DNA from 3 places in the Brenneria nigrifluens DSM 30175 genome. Region 1 is predicted to be linked to each of the others. Evidence: predicted binding sites of a transcription regulator. Region 1 holds the regulator's gene; each other region holds the start of a gene.
What was found. The regulator Fur, encoded in region 1, represses iron uptake genes when iron is present. The targets are predictions, from matches to a motif close to ATAATAATGAGAACNACTATCAA.
Positions count from the first base shown of each region.

Region 2: a site for Fur is predicted at 7,366-7,388, ahead of exbB (tol-pal system-associated acyl-CoA thioesterase). Genes of this name have one in related genera too.
Region 3: a site for Fur is predicted at 5,100-5,122, ahead of sodA (superoxide dismutase [Mn]). Genes of this name have one in related genera too.

Region 1 is NZ_CP034036.1:3,339,605-3,350,179, forward strand. Features, by position in the region: partial or broken gene EH206_RS15575 (2-thiouracil desulfurase family protein) at 12-227, opposite strand; gene EH206_RS15580 (YbfA family protein) at 512-718, opposite strand; gene EH206_RS15585 (EamA family transporter) at 1,053-1,481, shown strand; gene pgm (phosphoglucomutase (alpha-D-glucose-1,6-bisphosphate-dependent)) at 1,514-3,157, opposite strand; gene seqA (replication initiation negative regulator SeqA) at 3,186-3,716, opposite strand; gene ybfF (esterase) at 3,937-4,704, shown strand; gene ybfE (LexA regulated protein) at 4,867-5,148, shown strand; gene EH206_RS15610 (methyl-accepting chemotaxis protein) at 5,208-6,881, opposite strand; gene fldA (flavodoxin FldA) at 7,279-7,806, shown strand; gene fur (ferric iron uptake transcriptional regulator) at 8,137-8,586, shown strand; gene glnS (glutamine--tRNA ligase) at 8,752-10,410, opposite strand.
Region 2 is NZ_CP034036.1:4,309,288-4,319,862, reverse strand. Features, by position in the region: gene lptG (LPS export ABC transporter permease LptG) at 1-833, opposite strand, end outside; gene lptF (LPS export ABC transporter permease LptF) at 833-1,933, opposite strand; gene pepA (leucyl aminopeptidase) at 2,217-3,728, shown strand; gene EH206_RS20260 (DNA polymerase III subunit chi) at 3,816-4,265, shown strand; gene EH206_RS20255 (valine--tRNA ligase) at 4,278-7,133, shown strand; gene exbB (tol-pal system-associated acyl-CoA thioesterase) at 7,463-8,530, shown strand; gene exbD (TonB system transport protein ExbD) at 8,534-8,956, shown strand; gene EH206_RS20240 (LacI family DNA-binding transcriptional regulator) at 8,979-10,001, opposite strand; gene EH206_RS20235 (glycoside hydrolase family 32 protein) at 10,036-10,575, opposite strand, start outside.
Region 3 is NZ_CP034036.1:121,566-132,140, forward strand. Features, by position in the region: gene EH206_RS00510 (mannitol-1-phosphate 5-dehydrogenase) at 1-646, shown strand, start outside; gene EH206_RS00515 (MltR family transcriptional regulator) at 826-1,356, shown strand; gene EH206_RS00520 (YibL family ribosome-associated protein) at 1,453-1,815, shown strand; gene EH206_RS00530 (methyl-accepting chemotaxis protein) at 2,105-3,997, opposite strand; gene sodA (superoxide dismutase [Mn]) at 4,311-4,937, opposite strand; gene fdhD (formate dehydrogenase accessory sulfurtransferase FdhD) at 5,238-6,071, opposite strand; gene exaC (acetaldehyde dehydrogenase ExaC) at 6,361-7,896, shown strand; gene EH206_RS00550 (acyltransferase) at 8,259-9,251, shown strand; gene EH206_RS00555 (DcrB-related protein) at 9,361-10,011, shown strand; gene xylB (xylulokinase) at 10,021-10,575, opposite strand, start outside.

The sequences.
Region 1 (10,575 bases):
CCGGTTAGTGGTCGTAGCGTAATGTTTCCCTGCGCGTCTTTTATCAGCCGCAACGCCGGACGCAGCACCGGTAATCCCACCGCCATGTCCGGACACGGCGGATCAAAATGGAAATAAGGCGCCAACTGCTCAACCGCAAACGCCAGACGTTTGTGGCCGCCGTCAAAGCGTACCGGATTGCCGAGCAGGCAGGCGCTGATGCCAACCGGGATCTGACCGAACGCCATGCTTTAACCTCATAAAAATCATCCACTGTTATCAGCATAGCCGATCCCACCACCACTCAGGGTAAACGAGAGGAAGAATAAGGTAAGAAATCATGAGATTGGCGCGAAAATTTGCCATCTGGATTCGCCGCGAGGGACTTAGGGAAAGATCAAATGCAGGAGCTTGATAAAAAGGGTCTACCGGTTGCAGGATAAAAAATGCCGTTCACCCACTATGCGTATGTGAACGGCAATGGGTATATGAACGGCATAGTCCAAGAAAAGAGATATTTACTGCGATAAAATCAATAGAAATCGCACGCCGCGTTTTCCGATTGCGCCAGCCACACCGGCTTGTCGCTGGTTTTCAGCCAGACACGGTGCAGATAGCTGTAAAAACGCGCCCGATCGCGGCGAAACAGCATCACCGGTAAGGCGGCGACGCCGATGATTACCACGGCAATACGGCGCAGTACAATGCGATATAAGGGATAAGCAGTGTAGAGTGACATAACGATCCTCCTCTAAAGGCGAGTTCCCCTTGCCAGTTGGTTACTCACATTAACGATAAAACCCATATGGGGAATTGGTTAAAACTTTACCGTTTATAGCGCAAGTTTACTACTCATCGGACCAGAAAAAGATCAAATAATCGCCGGTTTTTTCTCTGTTATGTCATTAGGTTATGGGTTGGTTAACAATAAATATTCAGTTTGTTAAAGAGAAAGGACTTATTACGCAGCGATGGTGCGCTTTCTGGTTATCCGCCGCCTCTCGGCGTAACATGGCTGCCTGGCTCGTTTCACTATTACCTTTCCATTTCCGTTTATTCAGGAAACTCTCATCATGAGTAGCTGGTTAATCTACGCCCTGCTTTCCGCCCTGTGCGCCGCGCTGGTCGCCCTGTTTGGCAAAATCGGCCTGCAAAATCTGGATGCCAATACCGCAACCGCCATCCGCGCCGTGGTGATGGCGCTTTTTCTGGTCGGCGTGGTGGTCGCGCAGGGAAAAGTCGCACTGGTAGGCGAGGTCATGGCCAATAAAAAGGCCCTGTTGTTTATTCTGCTCAGCGGCGTGGCCGGCGCCATGTCGTGGCTGTTTTACTTTGTGGCGCTCAAAAACGGCAATGTCGCCCAGGTGGCGCCGATTGATAAACTCAGCGTGGTGTTTGCGGTGGTATTGGCCGTGGTGTTGCTGGGGGAAAAGATTTCGCTGCTGGCCGGCGCAGGCGTGGCGTTGATTTCAGTTGGCGCGCTGCTTGTCGCGCTGGGATAACAGGCGCCGCATCGCGGCGCCCAAATACACGCTTACTTGGCGTTAGCCAGCACCGCGCCGACAATCTCCACCGCTTCCTTCTCGATGCGCGCCCGGTGCTCCGCGCCGAGAAAACTCTCGCAGTAGATTTTATAGGCTTCTTCCGTACCGGAAGGACGCGCGGCGAACCAGCCGTTATCGGTCATCACTTTCAGCCCGCCAATCGCCGCGCCGTTGCCCGGCGCCGCCGTCAGACGCGCGGTGATCGCATCGCCCGCCAGCGTATCTGCCGACACCTGTTCCGGCGACAGGCGGGATAACGCCGCTTTTTGCGCCTGGGTCGCCGGAGCCTGGATACGGTTATAGCTGGGCGCGCCGAAACGTTTAGCCAGATCATCGTAATGCTGCTGCGGATTTTTCCCCGTCACCGCGGTAATTTCCGCCGCCAGCAGACACATAATGATACCGTCTTTGTCCGTCGACCACGGCGTGCCGTCAAAGCGCAGGAACGATGCTCCCGCGCTCTCCTCGCCGCCGAAGCCGAAACTGCCGTCAAACAGGCCGTCAACGAACCATTTGAAGCCCACCGGCACTTCCACCAGCTTTCGACCCAGCTGCGCGACGACGCGATCGATCATCGCGCTGGAGACCAGCGTTTTACCGACGGCCACCGATTCGCCCCACTGCGGACGATGCTGGAACAGGTAATCGATGGATACCGCCAGATAGTGATTGGGGTTCATCAAGCCGGCCGGGGTAACGATGCCGTGACGGTCGTAGTCGGGATCGTTGGCGAACGCCAGATCGAATTTATCGCGCAACGCCAGCAGCCCGGCCATGGCCGATACCGACGAGCAGTCCATACGGATCACCCCGTCGTGATCCAGCGTCATAAAGCGGAAAGTCTGATCGATGGCGTCGTTCACCAGCGTCAGATCCAGCTTGTAATGCTCGGCGATGCGCTGCCAGTAGGCAATACCGGAACCGCCCAGCGGATCGACCCCCAGTTTCAGGCCCGCGCGCTGAATCGCCGCCATATCCACCACGCCGGACAGCCCTGCAACGTAGGGCTGCACCAAATCCTGTTGGTGCACATAGCCGCTTTTCCAGGCCTGATCCAGCGTAATGCGTTTCACTTCCCGCAGATTATCCGCCAGCAGCGCGTTCGCCCGCTGTTCGATCACGCTGGTGAGGTTGGTATCCGCCGGGCCGCCGTTGGGCGGATTGTATTTAATACCGCCGTCTTCCGGCGGATTGTGCGACGGCGTAATCACAATGCCGTCCGCCAGCGCGCCGCCCTGACGGTTATGCACCAGAATGGCGTTGGAGACGGCGGGCGTCGGGGTAAAGCCATTGTCCTGCTGGACGATAACCTCCACGCCGTTGGCCGCCAGCACTTCCAGCACCGAAATAAAAGCCGGTTCGGACAGCGCATGGGTATCTTTGCCGACATAGCACGGGCCGCTGACGCCCTGCTTTTTGCGTTCTTCCGCAATGGCCTGCGCTATCGACAGAATATGCGCTTCGTTGAAACTATGCCGCCCCGCGCTGCCGCGGTGGCCTGAGGTGCCAAACTTCACCGCATGCGCCGCATTTCCGACTTCCGGACGCAGAACATAATATTGTGACGTCAACTGAGCCACATTGATTAAATCGCTTTGCCGGGTAGGCTGTCCGGCTCTTGGGTGATTAGCCATTGGCGTTTCTCCCTGACGCTGTCATTGATTAGATGGTTCCGCAAACTTTCTCTGTCAGTTCCGCCGGGAACTGCATCGTCAGCATAATGTGTTCGATCATGCTGCGTTTACGGTCGGTGTTGGTATTGGTGATAACCCAGTATGGCGTACCCGGAATATGTTTGGGTTTGGTATGCGTGCCATTCTGCAGCAGGGTTTGCTGGTCGCCGGCGAAATAAACCCGCGTACGGCCATGAAGCGATTCCGTCGCCTGCGCAAATTCCGGCGGCGATAACAGATACAGCGTAGACAATACCAGCATAAAACGGTTGATCGCCTTGTTCTGTTCGGCGTATTCATCCGACAACAGCAGCTCGCGCACCGCCCGAACCCGATCGCCCGGACGCGGGGACGCGGCCGGCTGCGCGTTGCGCGCGCCCTCCTCCGACTGCGTCGCCCTGGACTGACCGGCGGTAAACTTCAGCATGCGGCGTAAAATATCCGATGCGCTTTCACCAATATGCTGCGTATGGCTGGCGATATAACGATAAAGCTCTTCGTCGACCTCAATAGTTTTCATCTTTATCCAGTACTGTTTTTTTACTCAAATCAATCGTCAAGAAGTATACAAGCTATCCGGCGCACTCGAACAGCGGTAGAACGACGACAACGCAAAAACTCGGATTATGCCTTGCCGCCCCTGTTGCTGTTAAAGTGGTCATAGTTGCTTCTTCCCCGGCAACATAACGTCGTAAAGTCATGATACCCTAAGCGCCTATCTCTACTGAATGAACTTCATTATGAAATTGAATTACCGCCGGAAAAATGCGCTTCATCCCAGTGACAGGCTGCCCGTTATCCTGATACACGGCCTGTTTGGCAATCTGGATAATCTTGGCGTGCTGGGCCGAGATTTGCAAAATCAGCACGACGTGCTGCAGCTGGATTTACGCAATCACGGCCTGTCGCCGCGTTCGCCGCAGATGACCTACCCGGCGATGGCGCAGGACGTGGCGGAGCTGATGGACCAACAGCAGATTGAGCGGGCGATTGTTATCGGCCATTCGATGGGCGGCAAAGTCGCCATGGCGCTCAGCGCCCTTATCCCGCAACGGCTGGAAAAGCTGGTGGCCATTGATATCGCCCCGATGGATTATCAGACGCGCCGCCACGACGCCGTTTTCGCCGCCCTCAACGCCGTCACCGAGGCGGGCGCCGCATCGCGTTCCGCCGCCGCCGAACTGATGCGCCGGTTTATTAAAGAAGAAGGGGTGATTCAGTTTCTGCTGAAATCATTCCAACAGGGCGAATGGCGCTTTAACGTGCCGGTGCTGTGGGATCAATACGAAAATATCGTCGGCTGGCAGGAGGTTCCCGCCTGGCCGGAGCCGATTCTGTTTATTCGCGGCGCAAACTCGCCCTATCTGGATGACGTTCATCGCGACGCCCTGCTGCGCCAGTTCCCCGCGGCCCGCGCCTATGTGATAAGCGACGCAGGTCACTGGGTCCATGCGGAGAAACCCGAGGCGGTATTGCGCGCCATTCATCGTTTTCTCGCCGCCGGATAGCCAGGATGCCCGGATTAACCGTTGTCGCCGCCAGCACGGCTGGGGTATGATGGCGCCCGCAGTAGAGGGACGGCTGATTCAGCCACAAGCATTGTAACCACATCATCAAAATGCGCGCGTCGGCGGGCGTTTTGGTCCGAAGACCTTGCAGTATCATTACCTATGGCAAAAGAACAAACGGATCGCACCACGCTGGATCTGTTCGCAGATGAGCGTCGCCCCGGCCGCCCGAAGACCAATCCGCTGTCACGTGATGAACAGCTAAGAATCAATAAGCGTAATCAACTGCGGCGCGACAAGGTACGCGGGTTGCGGCGGGTCGAATTAAAAATCAACGGCGAGGCGGTCGATATCCTGAACAGCCTGGCTGAACAACGGAACATCAGCCGCAGCGAACTTATCGAGCAGATGCTGTTGGCGCAGTTGGCCGAACAAACGTCCTGAGATAACGATCTCTTATGGCTTGAGCGGCGTCATCCCTGACGCCGATAAAAAAACCGGACTTAGAATTTTTCCCAGTTATCCTGGCTGGGCGGCAACGCTTTTGCGGCCGGCGCGGCCGCTACGGCTTTGGGCGCCGGCGCAGACTTCGCCGCGGACCGCGGTTGCAGATTCTGCTGTTCGGAGAGATGGAATAGCGAAACGGTCTGGTTCAGCAGCGCCGCCTGCTCTTCCAGCGACAGCGCGGCGGCCGAAGCCTGCTCCACCAACGCCGCATTCTGCTGAGTCACGCTGTCCATTTCCGCCACCGCCTGCCCGACCTGGGCTATCCCTTTGCTTTGCTCTTCCGATGCCGAGGCAATCTCACCCATGATATTGGTAACATTCGTCACCGCGCGAACAATGTCGTGCATGGTGTTGCCGGCATCCTCAACCAGATTCGAACCGGTATCCACACATCTGACGGATTCGGAAATCAATCCTTCTATTTCCTTGGCCGCCTGGGCGCTGCGCTGCGCCAGGCTACGCACCTCGCCGGCGACAACGGCGAAGCCGCGCCCCTGTTCCCCGGCGCGCGCGGCTTCCACGGCGGCGTTCAGCGCCAGAATATTGGTCTGGAACGCAATACCGTTAATCACCGTGGTAATTTCGGCGATCTTGCGCGAACTGCCGGAGATTTCCGCCATGGTTTTCACCACGTTCTCTACGATATCGCCCCCTTTCTTCGCCGTGGTGGACGCCTGCAAGGCCAACTGACTGGCATGGTTGGCATTTTCCGCGTTCTGTTTTACGGTGGCGGTCAGCTGTTCCATGCTGGCGGCCGTCTCTTCCAGCGCCGAAGCCTGCTGTTCGGTACGTGACGACAGATCGTTGTTTCCCGCGGCGATTTCCGACGCCCCCTGATAAATCGAGTCGGTACTGTTTCTGATGGTGCTGACCGTGTTCGCCAGGCTGGTTTGCATTTCACGCAACAGCGGGAATAACCTGCCGACGCAGTTACGGCCAAAATCCTTGATGGGCTTTCCCAACTGGCCGGAGGCAATCACGCCGAAGTGATCGCGCAAATCATTTAACGGCCGCACCAGGCATGTCACCAGATAGCGATCGGTAAAGAACAGCAGCAGCAGTCCGATAATCAACCCCGTCAGCAGAATATTTTGACCGATGGTGGTGATCTGTTCAAAACGTACGCCGGCCGCGGCAAATTTCTCCGAGCCAGCCTTATTGAAAGCGCTCATTGAAGCCCCGAACTGACGACTCAACGGCGGGACCACATTTTTAGCCTGCTCCTGGTATTCATCAAACTCGTTCGCCGCCGCTTTTTGATATGAAAGCTCAACGCCCTGAACAATCAAATTATGCCAGTCGCGGCTGACCGCCTGAACCAGCGCATCGTCCAGCCCTGCATGGTCGATGCCATAGAATGATACCAAATCCGCTTTTAACGTATTGAGCGCATTCAGCGCCGACGCCTGTTCTTTATCCGCCGTTTCATTATCGCCATTGCGGCGCGCATCCACGGCGCGGGCCAGGCGCGTGACCATCCGGAAATACTGATCGTTGCCCTGATTAACATAATTCATGTTTTGCACCAGCAGACTGCTGGTCTTGGACGTCGCCGTCATCTCCTTGAAGGAAAACATGGTATATAGCGACACGCCGCCCCATAACACGCAGAAAATGCCAAGTACCCACAACATGGCCGTTCTGATGGCAATGTTCTTTAAAAGTTTCATGGTTCACTCCAGACCTAACGCGCATAAAAAAGATGTTTTGATGGTTAATCAGCGTTGAAGTACAAAATTCAAGCCGCCGGGATATGTGGCCACTCCCTGGCGTTGATGTCCCGTAATATTTAACAAATAAAATCACTTAATTAATCGACAAAACTCAGAGAACATTTACCCCTATCACGGCTTTCGCCAGAGTTTGTTTTCTATTCTGTGAACAATTTCATAACCTTTTATAAATACAAATTTCTTGTCCCCCGGAATTTCAGTTAAAAAATACCCGCCACAATTTACTTCTCCTTACCGATACGAGTTTCTCATGCCGGTTGTGTCTGTTATTATTAGTCGATAAGCGGGTAAAAAACGGCACCATACCATTAAGAATCAAGAGGTTATTTAATTCATGGCACTGATAGGAATTTTCTTTGGCAGTGATACCGGCAATACCGAAAACATTGCCAAGACGATCCAACAGCAGCTGGGAACCGACGTTGCTGAAGTTCATGACATCGCCAAAAGCAGTAAAGAAGACCTTGAAGCTTTCGATATTCTATTGCTGGGTATCCCCACCTGGTATTACGGTGAAGCCCAATGCGACTGGGATGACTTTTTCCCTACGCTGGAAGAGATCGACTTTAGCGGCAAACTGGTCGCTCTGTTTGGCTGCGGCGATCAGGAGGATTATGCGGAATATTTCTGTGATGCCATGGGAACCATCCGCGATATCATCGAACCGCACGGCGCGACCATCATCGGACACTGGCCGACGGAAGGCTATTACTTTGAAGCGTCCAGAGGTCTGGCGGATGACAAACATTTCATCGGTCTGGCTATCGACGAAGATCGCCAGCCTGAACTGACCGCCGAGCGCGTTACCGCCTGGGTGAAACAGATCGGAGACGAGCTGAATTTGCCAGAACTGACGGCTTAAAACCACGTTTTGGCTCTGACAACTCCCCCGTCAGAGCCAAATCAATAGAAAAAACCTTTCATTAAGATTGATACATTTTTTTAACTTCCGGCCACAAATCTGTACAATACCCCTATCGGTTTTGTATGTTCTCCATCGTTTTCCTCATTTGCCAACAATGCATTGCGTGCTACCTCTGTATTGTGCGTGGGAATAACCTTGTTAACATTGCATGGTTTCCATTTTGAATGCACGGTTCTATAATTGAGACGCTATTATATTTTTTGAGCCGACCGATGCCATAGGCTAGATAGCCCCCATTGATTAAGTAAGCAACAGGACTAAACCCGCATGACTGACAATAATATCGCATTAAAGAAGGCCGGCCTGAAAGTCACTCTTCCGAGACTGAAAATTCTGGAAGTACTGCAGGATCCGGAGTGTCACCACGTCAGTGCGGAAGATTTATATAAGAAACTGATTGATATGGGCGAAGAGATCGGTTTAGCGACCGTCTACCGCGTACTGAATCAGTTTGATGATGCTGGTATCGTTACCCGCCATAATTTTGAAGGCGGAAAATCGGTTTTCGAACTGACCCAGCAACATCATCATGACCATCTGATTTGCCTGGATTGTGGCAGAGTGATTGAATTCCGTGATGAGTATATCGAAGCGCGGCAACGTGAAATCGCGGAAAGACACAGCATTAAACTGACCAACCACAGTTTGTATCTGTATGGCCATTGCAGTGAAGGGGATTGCCGTGAAGACGAAACCCTGCACGATGAAAAAAGATAAATCAACCGCATAAAAAAATCGCCGGGAGCGATTTTCAACGTCGTTCGCGACGGCCCATAGGGTGACGGGCAGGATAGCCCGTCATAATAAATCGCCGGGGCGATTTTTAACAAAATAAAACCGCCTCGGCGGTTTTATTTTTTTATCCTGTAGACAACCCTGCGGTTATCCCACCCAGGTATCCCGCAGACCCACCGTACGGTTAAATACCAGATGCTGCGGACTGGAATAAACCCGGTCGGCACAGAAATAGCCTTCCCGCTCAAACTGGTACGCTTTTTCCGCTTCCGCCTGCGCCAGGCTTGCCTCAACAAAGCCATGGGTCACTTGCAGCGATTCGGGATTGATGGTTGACAGGAAATCATCCGCCGCCCCGGGGTTGGCCACGCTGAACAACCTATCGTACAGCCGGAATTCCGCCGGCAGGCCATGCGCCACCGACACCCAGTGAATAACCCCTTTGACCTTGCGTCCATCGGCCGGATCCTTACTCAAAGTGTCCGGATCGTAGCTGCAATAGATGGCGGTGATAACCCCCTGCTCGTCTTTATCAATGCGCTCCGCTTTGACAACATAGGCATTGCGCAGGCGAACTTCCTTGCCCAGCACCAGACGCTTATATTGCTTATTGGCCTCTTCACGAAAATCCGCGCGATCGATATACACTTCGCGGCTGAAGGCCACCTGGCGGGAGCCCATTTCCGGCTTATTCGGATGGTTTGGCATGGTAACCAGCTCTTCATGTCCCGCAGGAAGGTTTTCAATCACCACCTTCACCGGATCCAGCACCGCCATGGCGCGCGGCGCATTGGCGTTAAGGTCGTCGCGGATACAGGACTCCAGCGCCGCCATTTCAACGTTATTATCCTGCTTGGTGACGCCGATACGGTAACAAAACTCGCGGATAGACGCGGCGCTGTAGCCACGGCGACGCAAACCGGAAATGGTCGGCATACGCGGATCGTCCCACCCTTCAACAATCTTTTCCGTTACCAGCTGGTTCAGCTTGCGCTTGGACATGATGGCGTATTCAAGATTAAGGCGGGAAAATTCATACTGCCGCGGATGGCAAGGTATGGTGATGTTATCCAGCACCCAGTCATACAGGCGGCGGTTATCCTGGAATTCCAGTGTACATAGCGAGTGCGTCACCCCTTCCAACGCATCGGAAATACAGTGGGTAAAATCATACATCGGATAGATGCACCACTTGTTGCCGGTCTGGTGGTGTTCGGCAAACTTGATCCGATACAGCACCGGATCGCGCATCACGATAAACGACGACGCCATATCAATCTTGGCGCGCAAACAGGCGGTTCCCTCGGCAAAGCCGCCGTTACGCATTTTTTCGAACAGCTCCAGGTTTTCCTGCACGCTGCGATCGCGGTAGGGACTATTTTTGCCCGGCGACGTCAGCGAACCACGGTATTCGCGGATCTGCTCCGGCGTCAGCTCGTCCACGTACGCCAATCCCTTACCGATCAGCTCCACCGCATACTGATGCAGCTGATCGAAATAATCGGAGGAATAACGCACATCGCCGCTCCATGAGAAACCCAGCCAGTTAACGTCGCGTTTGATCGACTCAACGTATTCAATATCTTCTTTTACCGGATTGGTATCGTCAAAACGCAGGTTGCATTGCCCGTTATAGTCCTGGGCGATACCGAAGTTGAGACAGATAGATTTCGCATGCCCGATATGCAGATAGCCGTTAGGCTCCGGCGGGAAGCGCGTCTGAATACGGTCATGCTTACCGGACGCCAGATCTTCATCAATAATCTGGCGGATAAAGTTTGTTGGGCGGGCTTCAGCCTCACTCATGCTTGGTTCCTCAATGCTTAAACGACATATAACCGCTAATGATCCAACAAGCCAAGCCGGGAAACAACCGTTAGTTTGATTAAATTCCCGGTGAGGAAAAAAAACGGAGCGAGATAGCAATCTCGCCCCGCGATTTCATCTATTTACCATGGTTCACACAGTAAG
Region 2 (10,575 bases), 970 kb from region 1:
GGGGAGAATATCTTGCTCCACATATTCAGTTGATAACGACTGGCTTCCTGTCCGCTTTGTTTGAGGTAGTCGGCGTAGTCACGCAGTCCGCGGATGGAAAGCGAATTCGGTTCGAGCGCCGCCACGCCGAGTTTGTCGGGCGTCAGGTTGGTTTTCCATTCGCCGCTCAGGGTTTGGCTGCCGCCGATCTGTTTGCCGTCGCTCAGATCGGACTCATCCACCTGGGTGAGTTTCCATACGCCGTCCTCAAACGAAGCCGATGCCGCGTAGCGCACGGATAGCAGCTTGTTTTCCTTGTCGAAATGGTAGATGTTGACCCCGGAAATTTCGTTATCGCCGATCACGCGCTCGATAAAGATGAAGTCGTTGCCGTCTTTGGCCCACAGGCCGTTTTGCGTGGAGATCATCGAGCCGCCGGAAACCATCTGGGAGCGGTAGTTACGCGCCATCTGTTCGCCCTTTGGCGAGACCCATTCCCCAATCGCCATGGTCAGCAGCACCAGGGGAATCGCCGTTTTCATCACCGATCCGGCGATTTGCAGTCGGGTAAATCCCGATGCCTGCATCACCACCAGTTCGCTGCGCGTGGCCAACGTTCCCAGCCCCAACAGGGCGCCGAGCAGCGCGGCCATCGGGAAGAAGATTTCGATATCTTTCGGCACGCTGAGCAGCGTGTAGAGCCCGGCGCCGAATACCGAATAGTTCCCCTGTCCGACCTTGCGCAACTGGTCGACGAATTTGATGATGCCCGACAGGGAGACCAGCATAAACAGCGTCATCATGATGGTGGTAAGAATCGTTTTACCGATATAGCGGTCCAGTACGCCAAACATCAGAACGCCCTCTTCAGTATCAAACGAGAACGGAGCCGGCGCATCGGCACCGTATCCCAGACGTTCAGCAGTACGGCAATGCCGAGGTAGGCCAGGTTGACCAACCATGTCCATATCATCGGATCGATTTTGCCTTTGCCGGCGTTGGAACGAATGCTGCTTTGCAGCAGGAAGAAAATCAGGTACAGCAGCATGGCGGGCAGCATGCTCAGGACTCTGCCCTGGCGCGGATTGACCACGCTCAGCGGCACGACTATCAGCGCCATGATCAGCACCGACAGAATCAGCGTCAGGCGCCAGTGAAACTCTGCTCTGGCGTCGTGATCGTCCGAACGCCACAGCGTACGCATATTCATCTGTTCCGCGTCGCTGTTATCCAGCGTGACGGACTGATGGCCGATAACGGCCTGATAGTTGGTGAAATCCGTGATGCGAAAGTCACGCAGCAGGGCGGTGCCCTCATAGCGGGAACCGTTGTCCAGCGTCACCACCTGGGAACCGTCGCCGTCCTGAGAGATGCGTCCGCGGTCGGCCACCACTACGGAAGGTCGGGCGTTGCCGCTGGGCCGCAGCTGCGCCAGAAAAACGTGTTCAAAGGTCTGGCCGCTGACGTTGCCGACAAACAGCACCGAGCTGCCGCCCTGAGTGGACTGGAACTGGCCTTCCACCAGCGTGGCCATGCCGGGATTGGCTCGCGCCTCGGCCAGAACTTCTTCCTGATGACGCGACGACCAGGGGCTGAGCCACAGCGCATTGATGGTGGCCATCGCCGCCGTCAGCAGTCCCAGCACCACGGCGGCCTTCAGCAATACGCGTTTGCCGATGCCGCAGGCGTGCATCACCGTGATCTCACTTTCAGCATACAGGCGGCCGAACGTCATCAATAATCCAAGAAATAAACTTAATGGCAGAATGAGCTGCGCCATCTCTGGCACGCCCAATCCCAACAGGGAGATAACCAAATTTGTCGGAATGTCGCCGTCAACCGCGGCGCCCAGTATCCGCACTAATTTCTGGCAAAAGAAAATCAGTAACAGAATGAAAAGGATGGCCAGTTGGCTTTTGATTGTTTCCCGTACCAGATATCGAATGATGATCACGCTTGATTACGCCTGTGAAAACTTGTCTTTTTGCAGGAAAGTCGATAGTTTCTTCGCTAACTCGCCATTTATACTCATTTGTGGCAACCTTTCGTAGCTAAAACTGTATTACAACATACTGTGTTGGCGCTGTTGTATCAGAACCTGCTTATAGTCATCGAAGCAGATTCGTTACGTCGTTAAGATTAACACAGGTTATGTTAACGCAACGGCGGGAAAGTATTACGGAGTGTCACATTCTAGCCGTTGATGCCGTCTTTGTCTTTAAGATTCAGGAGAGTACATGGAGTTCAGCGTAAAAAGCGGTAGCCCGGAAAAACAACGCAGTGCATGCATTGTCGTCGGCGTGTTTGAACCGCGTCGCCTGTCCCCGATTGCCGAACAGCTGGATAAAATCAGCGACGGCTATATCAGCGCGCTGCTTCGCCGCGGTGAACTGGAAGGCAAAGTAGGTCAATCATTGCTATTGCACCATGTACCCAACATCCTGTCGGAACGCATTTTGCTGATTGGCTGCGGCAAAGAGCGTGAACTGGACGAACGGCAGTACAAACAGGTGATTCAGAAAACCATCAACTCGCTGAATGAAACCGGTTCAATGGAAGCGGTCTGTTTTCTGACCGAACTGCACGTGAAAGGCCGCAATACCTACTGGAAAGTGCGTCAGGCGGTCGAAACCGCGAAAGAGTCGCTCTATACCTTTGATCAGCTTAAGAGTAATAAGGTCGAGCTGCGTCGTCCGCTGCGTAAAATGGTGTTCAACGTGCCGACGCGCCGCGAGCTGACCGGCGGCGAGCGCGCCATTCAGCACGGCCTGGCTATCGCCGCCGGCATCAAGGCGGCGAAAGACCTCGGCAATATGCCGCCCAATATCTGCAATGCGGCGTATCTGGCGTCACAGGCGCGTCAACTGGCCGATACCTACAGCCAGAACATTATTACCCGGGTGATTGGCGAGCAACAGATGAAAACGCTGGGTATGAACGCCTATCTGGCGGTCGGCCAGGGTTCGCAGAATGAATCATTAATGTCCGTCATTGAATATAAAGGCGATCCCTCGGCGGATGCCCGGCCGATTGTGCTGGTCGGCAAGGGGCTGACGTTTGATTCCGGCGGCGTATCCATCAAGCCCGCCGACAGCATGGACGAAATGAAATATGATATGTGCGGCGCCGCCACGGTTTACGGCGTGATGCGCATGGCGGCGGAGCTGGCGCTGCCGCTGAATATCGTCGGCGTGCTGGCCGGCTGTGAAAATATGGTCGACGGGCGTTCCTACCGTCCGGGCGATGTGCTGACCACCATGTCCGGCCAGACGGTGGAAGTGCTGAATACCGATGCCGAAGGCCGTCTGGTGCTGTGCGATGCGCTCACCTACGTTGAACGTTACGAACCCGACGTGGTTATCGACGTCGCCACGCTGACCGGAGCCTGCGTGATTGCGCTGGGCCACCACCTTACCGGGCTGATGTCGAACCATAATCCGCTGGCGCACGAGCTGCTGGGCGCGTCCGAGCAGTCCGGCGATCGGGCGTGGCGTCTGCCGTTAACCGATGAGTTCCAGGAGCAGCTGGAATCCAATTTCGCCGATATGGCCAACATCGGCGGCCGGCCCGGCGGCGCGATTACCGCGGGTTGCTTCCTGTCGCGTTTTACGCGCAAATACAACTGGGCGCATCTGGATATCGCCGGTACGGCGTGGCGTTCAGGCAAGGCCAAAGGCGCGACCGGTCGTCCGGTGGCGCTGTTGTCGCAGTTTCTGCTCAATCGCGCCGGGCTGAACGACGTGGAATGATGGTAATCTGTCAGGCACAGTAAACCGCGCCTGAATAAACCAGTTATACCGGGCCGGGATATCCGGCCCTTATCAATAGTGTAAATAATGAAAAACGCAACGTTCTATCTTCTCGAACACGACGACAAAAGCGGTGAGCTCAGCGCCCATGAGGCGTTGGCATGCGATGTGGCGGCGGAACGTTGGCGCGCGGGAAAGCGGGTATTGATCGCCTGCGAAAACGAGCAGCAGGCCGTGCGCCTGGATGAAGCGCTGTGGCAGCGCGATCCCCATTCGTTTGTGCCGCACAATCTGGCGGGCGAGGGGCCGCGTCAGGGGGCGCCGGTCGAACTGGCCTGGCCCGAGCGGCGGGGAAACGCCCCACGGGATCTGCTGATCAGCCTGTTGCCGTATTTCGCAGATTTTGCCACCGCTTTCCATGAAGTGATAGACTTTGTCCCTTACGAAGAATCCCTGAAACAGTTGGCGCGCGACCGTTATAAAGCCTATCGCGGCGTCGGCTTTCATTTGACCACGGCCAAATCGCCAACCCACTGAATTTTGAGCATAATGGAAACGAAATATAACCCGCAAGATATCGAGCAGCCGCTCTACGAGCGCTGGGAACAACAAGGCTATTTCAAGCCGAACGGCGATACCAGCAAAGAAAGCTTCAGTATCATGATCCCGCCGCCCAACGTCACCGGCAGCTTGCATATGGGCCATGCTTTCCAGCAAACCATTATGGATACGCTGATCCGCTATCAGCGTATGCAGGGGAAAAACACCCTGTGGCAGGCGGGCACCGACCACGCCGGTATCGCCACCCAGATGGTGGTGGAGCGCAAGATCGCGGCGGAAGAGGGTAAAACCCGCCATGATTACGGCCGCGAAGGGTTTATCAATAAAATCTGGCAGTGGAAGGCCGAGTCCGGCGGCACCATTACCCGCCAGATGCGCCGTCTGGGCAACTCCGTCGACTGGGAGCGCGAGCGCTTTACCATGGACGAAGGTCTGTCCAACGCGGTGAAGGAAGTGTTCGTCCGCCTGTATAAAGAAGATCTGATTTATCGCGGCAAGCGCCTGGTGAACTGGGATCCGAAGCTGCGCACCGCCATTTCCGACCTGGAAGTGGAAAACCGCCAATCGAAAGGCTCCATGTGGCACCTGCGCTACCCGCTGGCCGACGGCGCTAAAACCGCCGATGGTAAAGACTATCTGGTGGTGGCCACCACCCGTCCGGAAACCGTGCTGGGCGATACCGGCGTGGCGGTGAACCCGGAAGATCCGCGCTATAAGGATCTGATCGGCAAGGAAGTGATCCTGCCGCTGGTGGGGCGTCGCATCCGGATCGTCGGCGACGAACACGCGGATATGGCAAAAGGCACCGGCTGCGTGAAGATCACCCCGGCCCACGACTTTAACGACTATGAAGTGGGTAAACGCCACCAGCTACCGATGATCAACATTCTGACCTTTGACGGCGATATCCGTCAGCAGGCCGAAGTGTTTGATACCAACGGCGAAGCCAGCACCGCATACAGCAGCGATATTCCGCCGGCGTTTCGCGGTCTGGAGCGCTTTGCCGCGCGTAAAGCCGTGGTGGCGGCCTTTGAGGATCTCGGCCTGCTGGAAGAGATCAAGGCGCACGACCTGACGGTGCCGTACGGCGACCGCGGCGGCGTGGTGATTGAGCCGATGCTGACCGATCAGTGGTACGTGCGGGCGGCGGTGCTGGCCAAACCGGCGGTGGAAGCGGTTGAGGACGGCCGTATCCAGTTTGTGCCCAAGCAGTACGAAAACATGTACTTCAGCTGGATGCGCGACATTCAGGACTGGTGTATTTCCCGCCAGCTGTGGTGGGGGCACCGCATTCCGGCCTGGTACGACGCCGAAGGCAAGGTTTACGTCGGCCGCGACGAAGCGGAAGTGCGCCGCGAAAACAATCTGGCTGACGACGTGGCGCTGAATCAGGACGAAGACGTACTGGACACCTGGTTCTCCTCCGGGCTGTGGACATTCTCCACGCTGGGCTGGCCGGAACAGACGCCGGATCTGAAAGCTTTCCACCCGAGCAGCGTGATGGTCAGCGGCTTCGACATTATCTTCTTCTGGATTGCCCGCATGATCATGCTGACCATGCACTTTATCAAGGATGAAGACGGCAAGCCGCAGGTGCCGTTCCACACGGTCTACATGACGGGGCTGATCCGTGATGAAGAAGGGCAGAAGATGTCCAAGTCCAAAGGCAACGTGATCGACCCCCTGGATATGGTGGACGGGATTTCGCTGCAAGCCCTGCTGGAAAAACGCACCGGCAATATGATGCAGCCGCAGCTGGCGGAAAAAATCCGCAAGCGTACCGAAAAGCAGTTCCCGAACGGCATCGAACCGCACGGCACCGACGCGCTGCGCTTTACCCTGGCGGCGCTGGCCTCGACCGGGCGCGATATCAACTGGGATATGAAACGCCTGGAAGGTTACCGCAACTTCTGTAACAAGCTGTGGAACGCCAGCCGTTTCGTGCTGATGAATACCGAAGGTCAGGATTGCGGCTTTAACGGCGCAGATAAAGTCTTGTCGCTGGCCGACCGCTGGATCCTGGCCGAATTCAACCGTACGGTTAAAGCCTACCGCGAAGCGCTGGACAGCTATCGTTTCGATATCGCCGCCAATATTCTGTATGAGTTCACCTGGAACCAGTTCTGCGACTGGTATCTGGAACTGGCGAAGCCGGTGATGAACGGCGGAACGGCGGCGGAGCTGCGCGGTACGCGCCATACGCTGGTGAACGTGCTGGAAGCCTTGCTGCGTCTGGCGCACCCGATCATTCCATTTATCACCGAAACCATCTGGCAGCGGGTGAAAGCGCTGAAAGGCATTAGCGCCGACACCATCATGTTGCAGCCTTTCCCCGAGTTCGACGCCGCGCAGGAAGATACCCAGGCGCTGAACGATCTGGAATGGATCAAACAGGCGATTATCGCCGTGCGTAATATCCGTGCGGAAATGAATATCGCGCCGGGGAAACCGCTGGAGCTGCTGTTACGCGGCGCCAGCGCCGAGGCGACGCGCCGGGTGGAGGAGAACCGCGGTTTTATTCAGACGCTGGCGCGTCTGGCAAGCATTACGCTGTTGCCGGCGGGCGATAAAGGTCCGGTGTCGGTGACCAAGCTGGTGGAAGGCGCCGAGCTTTTGATCCCGATGGCGGGGTTGATTGACAAAGCGGCGGAGCTGGAGCGTCTGGCAAAAGAAGTGGCCAGAATCGAAACTGAAATCGGCCGCATCGAAAGCAAGCTGTCCAACGAAGGTTTTGTGGCGCGCGCGCCGCAAGCCGTGGTGGCGAAAGAGCGTGAAAAGCTCGACGGTTATGCGGCAGCAAAAGCGAAATTGCTCGAACAGCAGGCCACCATCGCCGCGCTGTAATGCGTAGAGGATTTTCTTCACCGCAGTCGGTCAAAACGCCCGATGTTACGCATCGGGCGTTTGGGCGCTGACAGATTTAGGGCCGCTAACCGCCATGCGCGCAGCGGCTTCTCTCCATGGCCGCCAGGCTCTCCGGCTATTTGTTATTATTTATCTTTTATGCGATTACCAGTAATGCAAATGCTTAATTCAATCATGTAATGGCGTAAAAAAAATAGTTCCACAAGCATAAATAATAATGAGAACGACTATCAATTCGCTCAGGGTTTGATATTATTTCAGGCTGATTTCTTGTGTCATTAGTGATGGATTAATGGTGGAGGCACAGCGTGAATACGGCTGTCAGTAGCATTACCCAACAGGTATCATCAGCCTGGCAAAAAAAACGTTGCGCGTTCAGCGCACTTTTCCGCAGCGTGCTGGTTGCCCTGCTGTTGACTGCGGGGCTCGGCGGGCATACGTTTGCGGCGCCTGCTACAACCCCATTGTCAGATGGAAATGCCGGCGATGCCGCAACATCGTCCGCTCCCGCAACGCAGGAAGCGCCCGCAACGCAGGAAGCGCCCGCCACGCAAGTTGAACCGGCTGCGCCTGCAACCCCTGCAACCCCTGCAACGCAGGATCCCGCTTCATCTCTCGCCTTGCCGCCTAGCGCCGCGCCGGGTACCAATAACCTGATGACCACGGACTTGTCCGTTTGGGGCATGTATCAGCATGCCGACCTGGTGGTGAAAACGGTGATGGTCGGCCTGCTGCTGGCTTCGGTCATTACCTGGGCGATCTTCTTCAGTAAAAGCGTGGAGCTGGCGGGCGCCAAGCGTCGCGCCCGTCGTGAATATCTGGCGCTGGAACAGGCCAAAACGCTGGGGGATGCCGTAGATGCGGCGGAGGCGTTCAAGAACGGGGGCGTGGCGAAGCAATTGCTGACGGATGCGCTGAATGAACTGGAGCTGTCCGAACGTTCCGACGATAACAACGGGATTAAAGAGCGTACGGCTTTTCGCCTGGAACGCCGCGTTGCCGCCACCGGCCGCCATATGGGGCGCGGTAATGGTTATCTGGCGACGGTCGGCGCGGTGGCGCCGTTTATCGGGTTGTTCGGCACCGTATGGGGCATCATGAACAGCTTTATCGGCATCGCGCAAACGCAAACCACCAATCTGGCAGTCGTCGCGCCGGGCATCGCCGAGGCGTTGCTGGCGACGGCTATCGGCCTGGTCGCCGCTATCCCGGCGGTGGTTATTTATAACATCTTTGCCCGCTGGATTACGGGATATAAAGCGCTGGTGGGCGATGTCGCCGCCCAGGTGCTGCTGCTGTTAAGTCGTGACCTTGATGTGGCGGCCAGCAACGACAACCGGGCCTCTTCATCGGCGCAAAAACTGCGGGCGGGATAAGTCATGGCCATGCATTTAAACGATGATGTGAGCGAAAACGGCGAAATGCACGATATCAACGTGACGCCGTTTATCGATGTCATGCTGGTTCTGCTGATTATCTTTATGGTGGCCGCGCCGCTGGCGACGGTGGACGTTCGCGTTGATTTGCCCGCTTCGTCCGCCGCGCCGCAGCCGCGCCCTGAAAAGCCGGTCTACCTGACGGTGAAAGCCGATAAGCAATTATATGTTGGCGATGACGTGGTAAGCGAAGAGTCGCTGGCGCAGGCGCTGGACGCCACCACCAGCGGCAATAAAGAAACCACCATCTTCTTTCAGGCGGATAAAAGCGTGGATTATGAAACCATGATGAGAGTGATGGATGCGCTACGCAAAGCCGGATATCTCAAGGTGGGGCTGGTGGGCGCGGAGTCGGCGGCTAAATAGTCATCATGCGCGTTTTCCTGACTCACTGACGTGAGTCAGGGTGCCGCCAGTGGATATGCATTGGCGGAATATAGCGCTTAGCCTGCGTCAGCGCGCGTTCTTCGATCAACGTGGTAATCATCTCAAAGCTGTTTCCCGCCAGACTTTCACTGTCCTGGGCAATGGTGTCGATTTTCAACGGCAGGCAGTCGAACAGATAGTGATCGTCAAAGCTGCACAGCCGGATATCGCTCTCCATCAGGTTATGCTGGTTCAGGTAACGCAACACCCCTTCCAACAGGCCGCAGGCGGCGGTAAACAGCGCTTTGGGCGGCCGGCCCAGCTCGGCGCAGAGCTGGGCGAACATTTCATAACCTGAGCTGGGATGATAATTGCCGTGAATAATCCATTCAGGCCGACACTCGATACCCGCGCGTTGTAATCCCAACTGAAAGCCGGCCAGACGGTCTCGGGTAGGAGAAATGCGCGATTGACCGCCAATAAAATAGAACTCGTCGCCGTGCTGGCGGGCGATGCGCTCGACCAGCGTCGCGGTCGACTCTATCGACTCGGTGATCACCAGCGGCAGGTCGGACTCGCCAATCACCCGGTCAAACTGAATAACGGGCAGTTGCTGATTGATTTTCTGGTATTCGGCATCGCTGAGCATACTGGATGCGACGATCAGCCCGTCCACCTGGCGCTGTATCAGGCTGTTGACGGCCATCATCTCCTGACTGGCGTTCTCGTCCGTACAGGCGATAAGAAGCTGCAGCCCCGCTTCGCGGCACAGCATTTCCAGGTCGCGCGAGATAACGGCAAAACCATAGTTGGTCATTTCCGGCACCACCAGCCCCAGCGTATTGCTGCGCGACGAACGCAGGGAGCGGGCATGGATGCTGGGCTGATAGCGCTGCTCGCGGGCGACGGCCAGAATGCGATCGCGGGTGGCATCGGAAACGCGGAACTCTTTACCGCGGCCGTTCAGCACCAGGCTCGCAGTGGATTTCGATACCCCCGCGAGTGCTGCGATGTCGCTGATTGTTATGCGTTTAGTTTGTTTCACCGCGGGATCGGTCCGCTGTCAGAGAAAAGGGGCGTCATTTTATCACGGATGGCGCCAACAGCCAGTGCTGCAATGCCAATCTTCCCGGTCCGCTGAACGTAATGGCGGCGTCGCCGTCGGGGAAATAGCTGGCGGACATCACGGCTGCGCCTTCATTGATAAAAATCTCGATACTGGAGCGATCGCACAATATCTGTAGCTGGTGCAATTCTCCGCGCCAGTAGCGATGTTCCGGTTCGCCGGTGCGGCGGTTATGCCGGCTCAGGGTCAGGCATTCGCCGTTCCAGCACAGCACCATCAGGGAAGCGATGTTGAGCTGGAATTCGCCCTTAACGGTCAAGGCGATTTCGGCGCTGTTCACCGGCAACGGCGGCGCATAGTCGGCGACGCCTTGCCATGCAAAGTGCTGCGTTCGCAGCTGTTGCAGTTCGCGCACCGGCTGTTGATAGAGCTTACCTTCACGCAGCGTCAGCTCCCGCGGGCAGGTCATGGTATGGATCCAGCCATGGGCGATCGTCGGCGCAAAAAACTCGTCCTTATCGGGAATGGCCATCCAGCCAAACAGCAAACGTCG
Region 3 (10,575 bases), 1.7 Mb from region 1:
CAGCGATGTGCTGGCGGTGACGGTGGAAACCTTCAGCGAATGGATTGTCGACCGGACCCAGTTCAACGGCGAGCCGCCGGTCATCCCCGGTATGGAATTGACCGATAGCCTGATGGCGTTTGTCGAGCGTAAGCTGTTTACGCTGAACACCGGTCATGCCATTACCGCCTATCTGGGCCGGCAGGCCGCACATCAGACCATCCGCGACGCCATTCTCGATCCGCAGGTGCGCGCCGTGGTTAAAGGGGCGATGGAAGAGAGCGGCGCGGTGCTGATTAAACGCTACGGTTTTGACGCCGATAAACACGCCGCCTATATCGATAAGATTCTTGGCCGTTTTGAAAATCCCTACCTGCACGATGACGTGGAACGCGTGGGGCGCCAGCCGCTGCGCAAGCTGAGCGCCGGCGACCGGCTGATTAAGCCGCTGCTGGGTACGCTGGAATATCAACTGCCGCATGACAACCTGATTATCGGTATCGCGGCGGCGATGCATTACCGCAGCGAGCAGGATCCGCAGGCGCAGGAACTGGCCGCGCTGCTGCAAAAAGTGGGGCCGCAGGCCGCGCTGGCGCAGATTTCCGGTCTGGACGCCGACAGTAAGGTTGTCGCGCAGGCGGTGAATGTGTATAACGCCATGCGGTGATCGGCGCGTCCCGGCACGAGGTAGGTTTGGCCTTTGCCTGATTCCCGCGGGCGTTCGCAACCTTGATGTTGGGAACAGGCGATGTCGGATATAACCGATGTCGCCGTACACTCGCCGGCGAGCCATATTACCGGAGGTGGGAGCGATCTGTGCGCGGGCTAAAGGTACGAGAAGGGACGATGGAAAAAACACAGGCGTTTGAAAACCGGGTGCTGGAAGCGCTGAATGCGGCGACGACGGTGCGCAGCTTTATGCTGCGGGCCGTTGAGCTGTTGGCCGAAGCGGCCGGCATCCTGATGTTGCAGGTGTTTCGCAAGGACGACTATGCGGTAAAATATGCGGTTGAGCCGCTGATGACGGGAAGCGGTCCGCTGGGCGATCTTTCCGTGCGTCTCAAGCTGATTTACGGATTGGGGATAATCAGCCGTAAAGAGTATGAGGATGCCGAATTGCTGATGGCGCTGGGTGAAGAACTGACGCACGACGAGCATGATTACCGCTTTACCGATGATGAAATTCTCGGTCCGATTGGCGAATTGCACTGCGTCAGCGCGCTGCCCGCCGAGCCGCCCCTGCCCGCTGACGGCGACTCGGAGGATCGGTTGCTGATCGGTATGCGGCAACAGCGTTATCAGCAGATGGTTCGCTCCACGCTGGTGCTTTCGCTCACGGAGCTGATTTCCCAAATCAGCTTGAAAAAAGCCTTTTGACCGCTGTTTCTCCACCCTCGTCCACTGCACCGGCAACCGGTTTAGTGTATGCTTGTTCCCCCGCATGATTCTCCCGGTACATAGGTTTATTAGGTTATGAAAGAGCAGGAAAAAGCAGAAATAAAACGCCTCAGCGATCAGTTGGATAAGTTGAACCGTAAGCAGGTTACGCTGCTGGAACAAGGGGATGCGGAAGCGATAACCCTTAATCAGGAAGCATGCGGGAAGCTGGCGGCGGAAATTGAGCGTCTGCGCAATGTCAGAGAGCAGAAGCTCAGCCTGGAAGCGCAAAAGCTGGCCCGTCTGCCGTTTAGCCGCGCCATCAGCAAAAAAGAGCAGGCCAATCTGGGCGCGTTGAAGAAAAGCGTACGCGGATTGGTGGTGGTGCACCCCATGACGGCGCTGGGGCGTGAAATGGGCCTGAAAGAGATGACGGGCTACGCGCCAAAACCCTTTTAGGCCGCGCCTCCCGTCCTGGGCGCGATGCCGTAAACGGCTTCCCTTATCTTCATATATTGCTTACAGCAATTCAGACCATTGATAAAGCCCGTTATTAGGGAGAGCGTGGCGAGGGGCCGTAGCGGCGTAAGCCGCCGACAAATTTGCCGGGAGCAAATTTGAACAGCATTTATGCTGGCCCGCAGGGTGGGACACAAGGAGGTGTCCCATAATAGCCCCTCGCTACGGTAGGCCCGGGTATCTCAGGCTTACAGACGGCTTTGTCAGCAACCTCTCTTGCTTACCGCCATTACTTTTTATAGCCCAACTGGGGCGATGAACGGGAAAATGCGATGCCGGCCGGCGTTGTATCGTCCTGTGAGGTCGCCAGACGAAATACGGAAACGGCCTGTTTGAGCAGCGTCGCCTGCTCTTCTAACGAGTCGGCCGCCGCGGAGGATTGTTGCACCAGCGCGGCGTTCTGCTGGGTGGTGCTGTCCATTTCCACAATCGCCTGACTGATCTGGGTAATTCCCCGGCTCTGTTCATCGGAAGCCGTGGCTATCTCGCCCATAATGTCATGCACCTGCGTCACGGACGTGACGACATCATGAATGGTTTTACCCGCATTACCGACCAGCGTGGCGCCGTGTCCGATCTGGCTGACCGTCTCGGCGATCAGTCCCTCAATCTCTTTGGCCGCCTGCGAACTGCGCTGCGCCAGATTGCGCACTTCGCCGGCCACCACGGCGAAACCCCGGCCTTGCTCGCCGGCGCGGGCGGCTTCAACTGCGGCGTTCAGCGCCAGAATATTGGTCTGGAAGGCGATGCCGTTAATCACCGAGGTGATCTCGGCGATACGCCTGGAGCTGTGTTCAATATCATTCATGGTTTTCACCACGTTGTTCACCTGCTCGCCGCCTTGCTTCGCGGTCTGGGACGCGCCGATCACCAGGGTGTTGGCGTGGTGGGCATTGTCGGCGTTCTGTTTGACCGTTGCTGTTAGCTGCTCCATGCTGGCGGCGGTCTGTTCAACGGCGGCCGCCTGCTGCTCGGTGCGCGAGGAGAGGTCGGTGTTGCCGGCGACGATCTCCCCCGCGGCGGTGAAGATCTGACTGACGCCGACGCGGATCTCGTCGATCATGTTATGCAGATTGGCATTCATTTTCGCCATCGCCCGGATAAGCTGCCCCAGCTCATCGCGGCGGGTGGTTTCGACTGTCATGGTCAGATCGCCGGTTGCGATGCGTTCGGCCATATCCAGCGTGGTATTCAGCGGGGTGGTGATTTGGCGTGAGATAAACCAGGAGATCAGTAACCCGAGGATGAGGGTAATCAGCGCGGTAACGCCCATCTGGATCTCGGAAGCGCGAATATCCTGCTGGGTGAACTGTAGCTGATCCTGAAGCAGGGATTGGATGATGGCATTGAGTTCGTCGGCACTGGTCGCCATTTGCCGCGCCTGCGCCAGCTCTTCCTGATAGGCCGGCATATAAGCCATGGCCCGCTCTTCATAGCTGTTCATGGTGCTCAGGACCGGCGCGAGTATCGCCTGTTGTTCGGCGGGCAGGCTCTGGTAAAGCGTCGTCAGCGAGGTTTGCGCATCGTCAATGGCGGCGGCGAGTTCATCCGCGGATTCTTTGTCCCGGGATAACAACAGGCCGCGGACATGATAACGAACCGCCGTCAGTTTCAGGTTCAGATCGGCAAGCAGCAACTGAAGCGACAGATTATAACCGTCGGCGTTTAATTGATCGCCCAGTTCTTTTAATGGTTTTTCCGTTTCGGAAATATTCCAGCTTTTCCTGACGTCGTCCTTTTTGTGAATGGCATCAACGTAGTTTTTCTGCCGTTGCTGATATTCGGCGATAACGGTTTCGATATGGGCGAATTGTTCTCTGGCTTTTTCCGGCCAGTTCCAGCCTTTGGCTTCAGATACATACTTATTGATATTCTCAATATGGGTAATATTTTGCTTTATATCTTCCGGGGAGTATGTGGCGCTATAGCGTACCCGATAATATTTTGCCTGGTTAATTTCATTATTGATACTGCTGCTTAAATTGACTTTATCAATACTTTCTTTTAATTCTTCAATATGCATAACGCCTGCGCCGGCAATAATTACCGTCATCATTATGATCAGGAAGAAGCCTAAGCCTAATTTCTTACCGACGTTGATATTTTCAAATTTTATAGCCATTTTGTTTCTTCCACTATCTTATGAACTGAATACTGACTCTGGTTTTGCCCCCTTATATGCGAATTATGGGAGACTGCGCCACGAGATTGTCGTGTGAGATACAACATATCGGTATAAAAAATCATACGATAGGATCACAGTTAATTTATCGGCAAATTATGGGGAAACTTTACTATCTCTATTGCTTATCAATATGCAAATAAAGTCTGGAAGAGGGAGAATATTCGATAATTTATAATAAAAAAACCGGAACAAAGACGGTTATTCCGGTTTGCTTTGCCACCGCCCGGACAGGGCGGCGGCGGGAAACGGCTTATTTTTTCGCTTCTGCGAAACGTTTGGCCGCTTCGTCCCAGTTTACGACGTTCCAGAACGCTTTGATGTAATCCGGGCGACGGTTCTGATATTTCAGATAATAGGCATGTTCCCATACGTCCAGACCCAGGATGGGGTAGCCGGATGCGCCGGAAATAGCTTCGCCCGACAGCGGGCTATCCTGATTGGCCGTGGATACCACCGCCAGTTTGCCGTCATCTTTCAGCACCAGCCAGGCCCAGCCGGAACCAAAGCGGGTTGCCGCGGCCTGTTCGAATTTTTCTTTGAAAGTATCGATGCTGCCGAAATCACGCTCGATGGCGGCTTTCAGATCGCCGGCCAGCGTGGTGCCCAGCTTCAGGCCTTTCCAGAACAGGCTGTGGTTGGCGTGACCGCCGACGTTGTTACGTAAAACGGTTTTTTTCTCTGCCGGCACTTTGTCCAGCTTGGTGAGCAGTTCTTCTGCGGACAGCTCGGCGAATTCAGGCAGGGATTCCAGCGCCGCGTTAGCATTATTGACGTAGGTCTGGTGGTGTTTGGTGTGATGGATTTCCATCGTTTGCTTGTCGAAATGGGGTTCCAGTGCGTCATAAGCATAAGGCAGGGATGGCAGTGAATAACTCATGTTTAGCATCTCCGTGGTTATAGTGCTGAGTAATTGTAGTGGTGAACTGTGCTGTACCGAAACGCGACATTGCTCACAATTTCCTAGGCCCGGTACAAGGACAGTATGCGGCGCCGATTTTGTTAGCACCGCGTAAGCACTACGTTCATTATAGTTAATTAAATGATATTGAAAATGATTATTCTCGTCCGAACGCGGTTACCTGCCGGCGTTTAACCCAATATAACAAGCGCTTATGTGGTTAGGGTATGAGGTAAAAACAAATCGGTCTAAGCTCGGCGGCGATTTTCCTGCGCTGCGCTACTCGCTCAGACGCTGCGGATGGGTATAGACGGTGGCGCGCCCCGGACGACAGAACCCCACCAGCGTCAGGTTGCAGCGCTCGGCCACCTCGACGGCCAGCGAGGTGGCGGCGGAAACCGCGAACAGGATCTCCACGCCGCACATGGCGGATTTTTGCACCATCTCGTAGCTGGCGCGGCTGGAAACCAGCACGGCGCCCTGCCGCCACGGCTGTTTTGCCCGCATGCCGAGCAGCTTGTCCAGCGCCACATGGCGGCCGACATCTTCACAGCCGCCGCGCAGCGCGCCGTCCGGCGTAACCCAGGCCGCGGCATGGGTGCAGCCGGTTAACTGGCCCGCCGGCTGTACCTGCTGCAACTGCGCCAGCGCCGATTCAAGGCGGCTGAGCGAGAAGGTTTGGGTAAATGGCAGGGGCGCAACCGGTTTGCCGATCTCCGCCAACTGCTCCACCCCGCAGACGCCGCACCCGGTGCGGCCATCCATCGCCCGTCTGCGGTTTTTTAAACCGGCGAAGCGACGGCTGGAAAGTTCGATTTGTACCTCAATGCCGTTGCATATCGGCTGAACATCGATACCGTAAATATCCTGCGGCGCGGCGATGATGCCTTCCGACAGCGAAAACCCCAGCGCAAATAGCTCCAGGTCTTTCGGCGACGCCATCATCACCACATGTGAAATACCGTTGTAGACCAGCGCCACGGGCACTTCTTCCGCCAGCCAGTCGGCCTGCGGCCGCGTCAGCGCGCCCTGATGGCTGACGGTACGCCGACAGGCCCCCGTGGGGGGAGTAACCGTTTGTGGGATAACGCTTTTCACCTGAAATACCTGCAAGTTAATCGCCTTTAGTCAATGGCGCTATTATTTCACCGCCTCCCCGCGGATGCGAACTTTTCTCTGCAAATGGCGATCGGGCCCACGTCATGGTTGTGAATTTGTTGATTGATGGTTGCTAAATTGTGACATGCTTCGAAAAGTTACCATTCTCTCTGACCGGCGGCTGTCATAACGCGCCATCCCCGCATACGATTTAACCATGCTTACCGTGCAGCGATCGTTTTCATATAGCCTCTATTTCCACTGCGGCTCCGCCGCGTACCCAAACCGCGAAAAGGAGACTGAAATGGCACATATCACATCTGAAGGCCGGCTTATTTCCGATGAGTATGGCGCGCCTAAGCTGAACAAACGCTATGACAACTTTATCGGCGGAGCCTGGGTTCCGCCCGACGGAGGTGAGTATTTTGTTAATCTGACGCCGATTACCGGCCGACCTTTATGCGAGGTGGCCAGCTCTACCTCGCGGGATGTTGATCATGCGCTGGATGCCGCCCACCAGGCGAAAGCCGAATGGGGCGCCATGTCGGTACAGGAGCGCGCGCTGCTTCTGAATCGTATCGCCGACAGGATGGAGCAGAACCTCGGCCTGCTGGCCAGTGTGGAAACCTGGGATAACGGTAAACCGATCCGTGAAACCAGCGGCGCGGATGTCCCGCTGGCCATTGACCACTTCCGCTATTTTGCCGCCTGCATCCGTTCTCAGGAGGGGGCGATCAGTGAAATCGACGGCGACACCGTGGCGTATCACTTCCATGAGCCGCTGGGCGTGGTGGGGCAGATTATCCCCTGGAACTTCCCGCTATTGATGGCCTGCTGGAAGATGGCGCCGGCGCTGGCGGCGGGAAACTGTATTGTGCTGAAACCGGCCAAGCTGACGCCGATGTCGGTGCTTGTTCTGATGGAGCTGATTCAGGACATTCTGCCGCCGGGCGTGATTAACGTGGTGAACGGGTCGGGCAGCGAAATCGGCGAATATCTGGCGACGTCGAAGCGTATCGCCAAAGTGGCGTTTACCGGCTCCACCGAGGTCGGCCAGCAAATCATGGGCTATGCCGCCCAGAACGTGACGCCGGTGACGCTGGAACTGGGGGGAAAATCGCCCAACATTTTCTTTGCGGACGTGATGGACAACGAGGACAGCTTCTTTGACAAGGTGCTGGAAGGGTTCACGCTGTTTGCCTTCAATCAGGGGGAAGTCTGTACCTGTCCGAGCAGGGCGCTGGTGCAGGAGTCGATCTACGATCGTTTTATGGAGAGAGCGATTAAACGCGTGGAGTCCATCCGCATCGGCAACCCGCTGGACGGCAACACCATGATGGGGGCGCAGGTATCCGCCGGGCAGTTGGACACCATCCTCAACTATATCGATATCGGTAAGAAAGAGGGCGCGCGCGTACTGACCGGCGGCCAGCGCAAAGAGATGGCGGGCGAACTGTCCCAGGGCTATTATCTGGAGCCTACCATCCTGTTCGGCAACAACAGCATGCGCGTTTTCCAGGAAGAGATTTTCGGACCGGTGCTGGCGGTAACCACCTTTAAAACCATGGACGACGCGCTGGAAATCGCCAACGACACCGAGTATGGGCTTGGCGCGGGCGTATGGAGCCGCAACGGCAATGTCGCCTACCGGATGGGGCGCGGCATTCAGGCCGGACGCGTCTGGACCAACTGCTACCACGCCTACCCGGCGCACGCCGCGTTTGGCGGTTACAAGCAGTCGGGCATTGGGCGTGAAAACCACAAGATGATGCTGGAGCATTACCAGCAAACCAAATGCCTGTTGGTGAGTTATTCGGATAAGCCGATGGGGCTGTTCTGATTCCTTGCTCAATTATGGGCCGTTGGGAGACTAACGGCCTTTTCCAACCGCGCCCCGCTGCGATTTTCCCCCCGATTCCGCCCGCCGCCGATTGTGCCGACGCTGAACAGGCACTACGCTGTTCACATTACCTATTGAATATACTCGTCATGCTTCAAGTTGCAGATGCGTTGGCTGCGCTCAGTCACCCGAATCACTTACCTGTGTAAGCTCATCGGGATTAAATGAGAGACTTCCTGTCTCTCACCGGAGGCCAGCCGTTGGCTGGTCAAATTCGTTCCCAACGAATTTGTCCTTCCCTTGCCGCCTTCCTGCAACTCGAATCATTTAGAGTATAAAAATCCTATTTTAAGAGGCGGTGCATGACCGACAAGATCGGCTGGATTGATAATTTACGCGCCGTGGCCTGCATGATGGTCGTTCTGATCCACAGCACCACCTATTACATTACCGCCGGCGGCGCGCCGGGCGATGTCCACTGGGATGTGGCGAATATCCTTAATTCGGCCTCGCGGGTTTGCGTGCCGCTGTTCTTTATGATCTCGGGCTATCTGTTTTTTGGCGAGCGCGGCGCCCGGCGGAAACATTTTGCGCGCATTGGTTTATGCATTCTGTTCTATAGCGCTATCGCTTTGATTTATATCGCCGTGTTAACGCCAATCGACCCGCTGAACGCCGCCAGGCAGGTTCTGCAAAAGCCGATTTTTTATCACCTGTGGTTTTTCTACGCCCTTGCGGTGATCTACCTGTTCTCGCCGCTTATCCGCGTCAAGCCGGTGCCGGGAAAGTATCTGGCTATTTTTATTGCGCTGCTGGCGGCGATCGCCAACCCCAATACGGGTAGCGTTGAATTTGCCGGCGTCAAACTGTTGCCGGTTAATCTCTATATCTACGGCGATACCTTTTACTATTTGCTGTACGCAGTGGTCGGGCGGGCGTTAGGGATGCTGGATATCCCCCGCCGCGCGGCGATGGCCGCCATTGCGCTGTTTATTTTATGCGTGTTGCTGGTGGCCATAGGCACCAAGCACCATACGCTGCTGAACGATAATTTTACCCAGCTGTTTTATATCTACTGCGGGCCGTTGGTGTTTCTGGCGGCGGTCAGTCTGCTGGCGATCTTCAAACGCTGGATGAATCACCGGGTTTGGCCCGGATTGGCCTTGATATCGCGCCATTCGCTGGCGATTTACGGTTTCCATGCGCTGATTATCCATTACCTGCGCACCCATGATATGGCGATCTCGGACCGCCCGATGCTGGATATTTTCTATATCTTTATCGTTGCGCTACTGAGCAGCCTGCTGCTGTCGATGGCGCTGCAAAAAATCGATACCCGGCGCCTTGTCAGCTAAGATGAAGTGACAAAGAAGGCCGAATCGGGACATGATAGGGATAAATCGGGACCATTTACCTAAATGGCGTAAACCTTTATCGGCATAGGCAGCAGAAGGCGGAGCAGAGATGTTAAAGACAGTGGGTAAGTTATTCGCTATCGGCTGGTTAATCGGCGGATTAAGCGCCTGTGATAATCCGTCGGATAACAACAAGCCGGATCCGCAGCCAACGCCGCCGCCGTTGCAGGCGCCGGAAAATAAACCCGTCGCGCCGGTTGAGCCGCCCGCCGCGCCTGAAGCGCCGGCGCACAAGGTTTCTCTGCAAAAAGGCAAAATCAGCTTTATGCTGCCGGATGCCTTTTCCGATCAAACTCCGCCGGATGACGTCAACAACGGCGACGCGGGCAAAGCGCATCTGTTTATCAACAGCGCTTCGCGTCAGCAGGTGGTGTTCTCCGTGGTGCCGCCGCCGGCAGGGCAGATTTTGCGCGCGACCGAGGCGGGGCTGGAGAGCCTGGGAAACGACATTTTCACCAATATGCAGGGGCAGTATCAGCATATAAAACGGATACGACAACAGCCCGTCACCATCGGCAAGATACCCATGCAGCGCATGGATAATGAACTACAGGTCGGCGGCCAGCCGGTGAACTCGATGCTGCTCTACGCCGTGTGGCAGAAGAAAATAGTGACGCTGCAAATCAACACCCCGGCCAACCGCGGAGATATCCATCAGGCGCTGATTGAACAGGTGCTGGCGTCGCTGAACTTTGCATAACCGGCCGCGCTAATGGTCTGACATCAGCGGACGAAGCTGCCGGTATAGCGCAGTAAAGGTTTCTCGCTGCTGCGTATAGTAGGCGTGGCGTTGCGCATCAGGCTGATGGACCCGTTCCAAAGGCAACTGAGGCAACAACGCATCCAGCGGCGTATCGGGGTTGATCGCGATCTGCGCCAGGCGCGCGGCCCCCAAGGCCGGCCCCACGTCGCCGCCGGTGCGGTATTCCAGCTCGTGCCCGCTGATATCCGCCAGCATTTGCCGCCAGTAGGCGCTACGCGCGCCGCCGCCAATCAGCGTGATGCGACTGGGCTGCAACCCCGTCATATGCAGGGCGTCCATACCGTCGGCGAGGGCGAAGCCGACGCCTTCCAGTACCGAGCGAACCAGTTCAGTGCGGCCGTGCTGATGCGTCAGCCCCCAGAAAGCCCCTTTGGCGTGGGGATTGTTATGCGGCGTACGTTCGCCGGAGAGATAGGGCAGGAACCACAGCGGCGTGGCGGTGTTATCCGCGGGCGTTTCGGCAACCTCCTGTAGCAGCGCGGGAACGCTTGGCGCATGCGT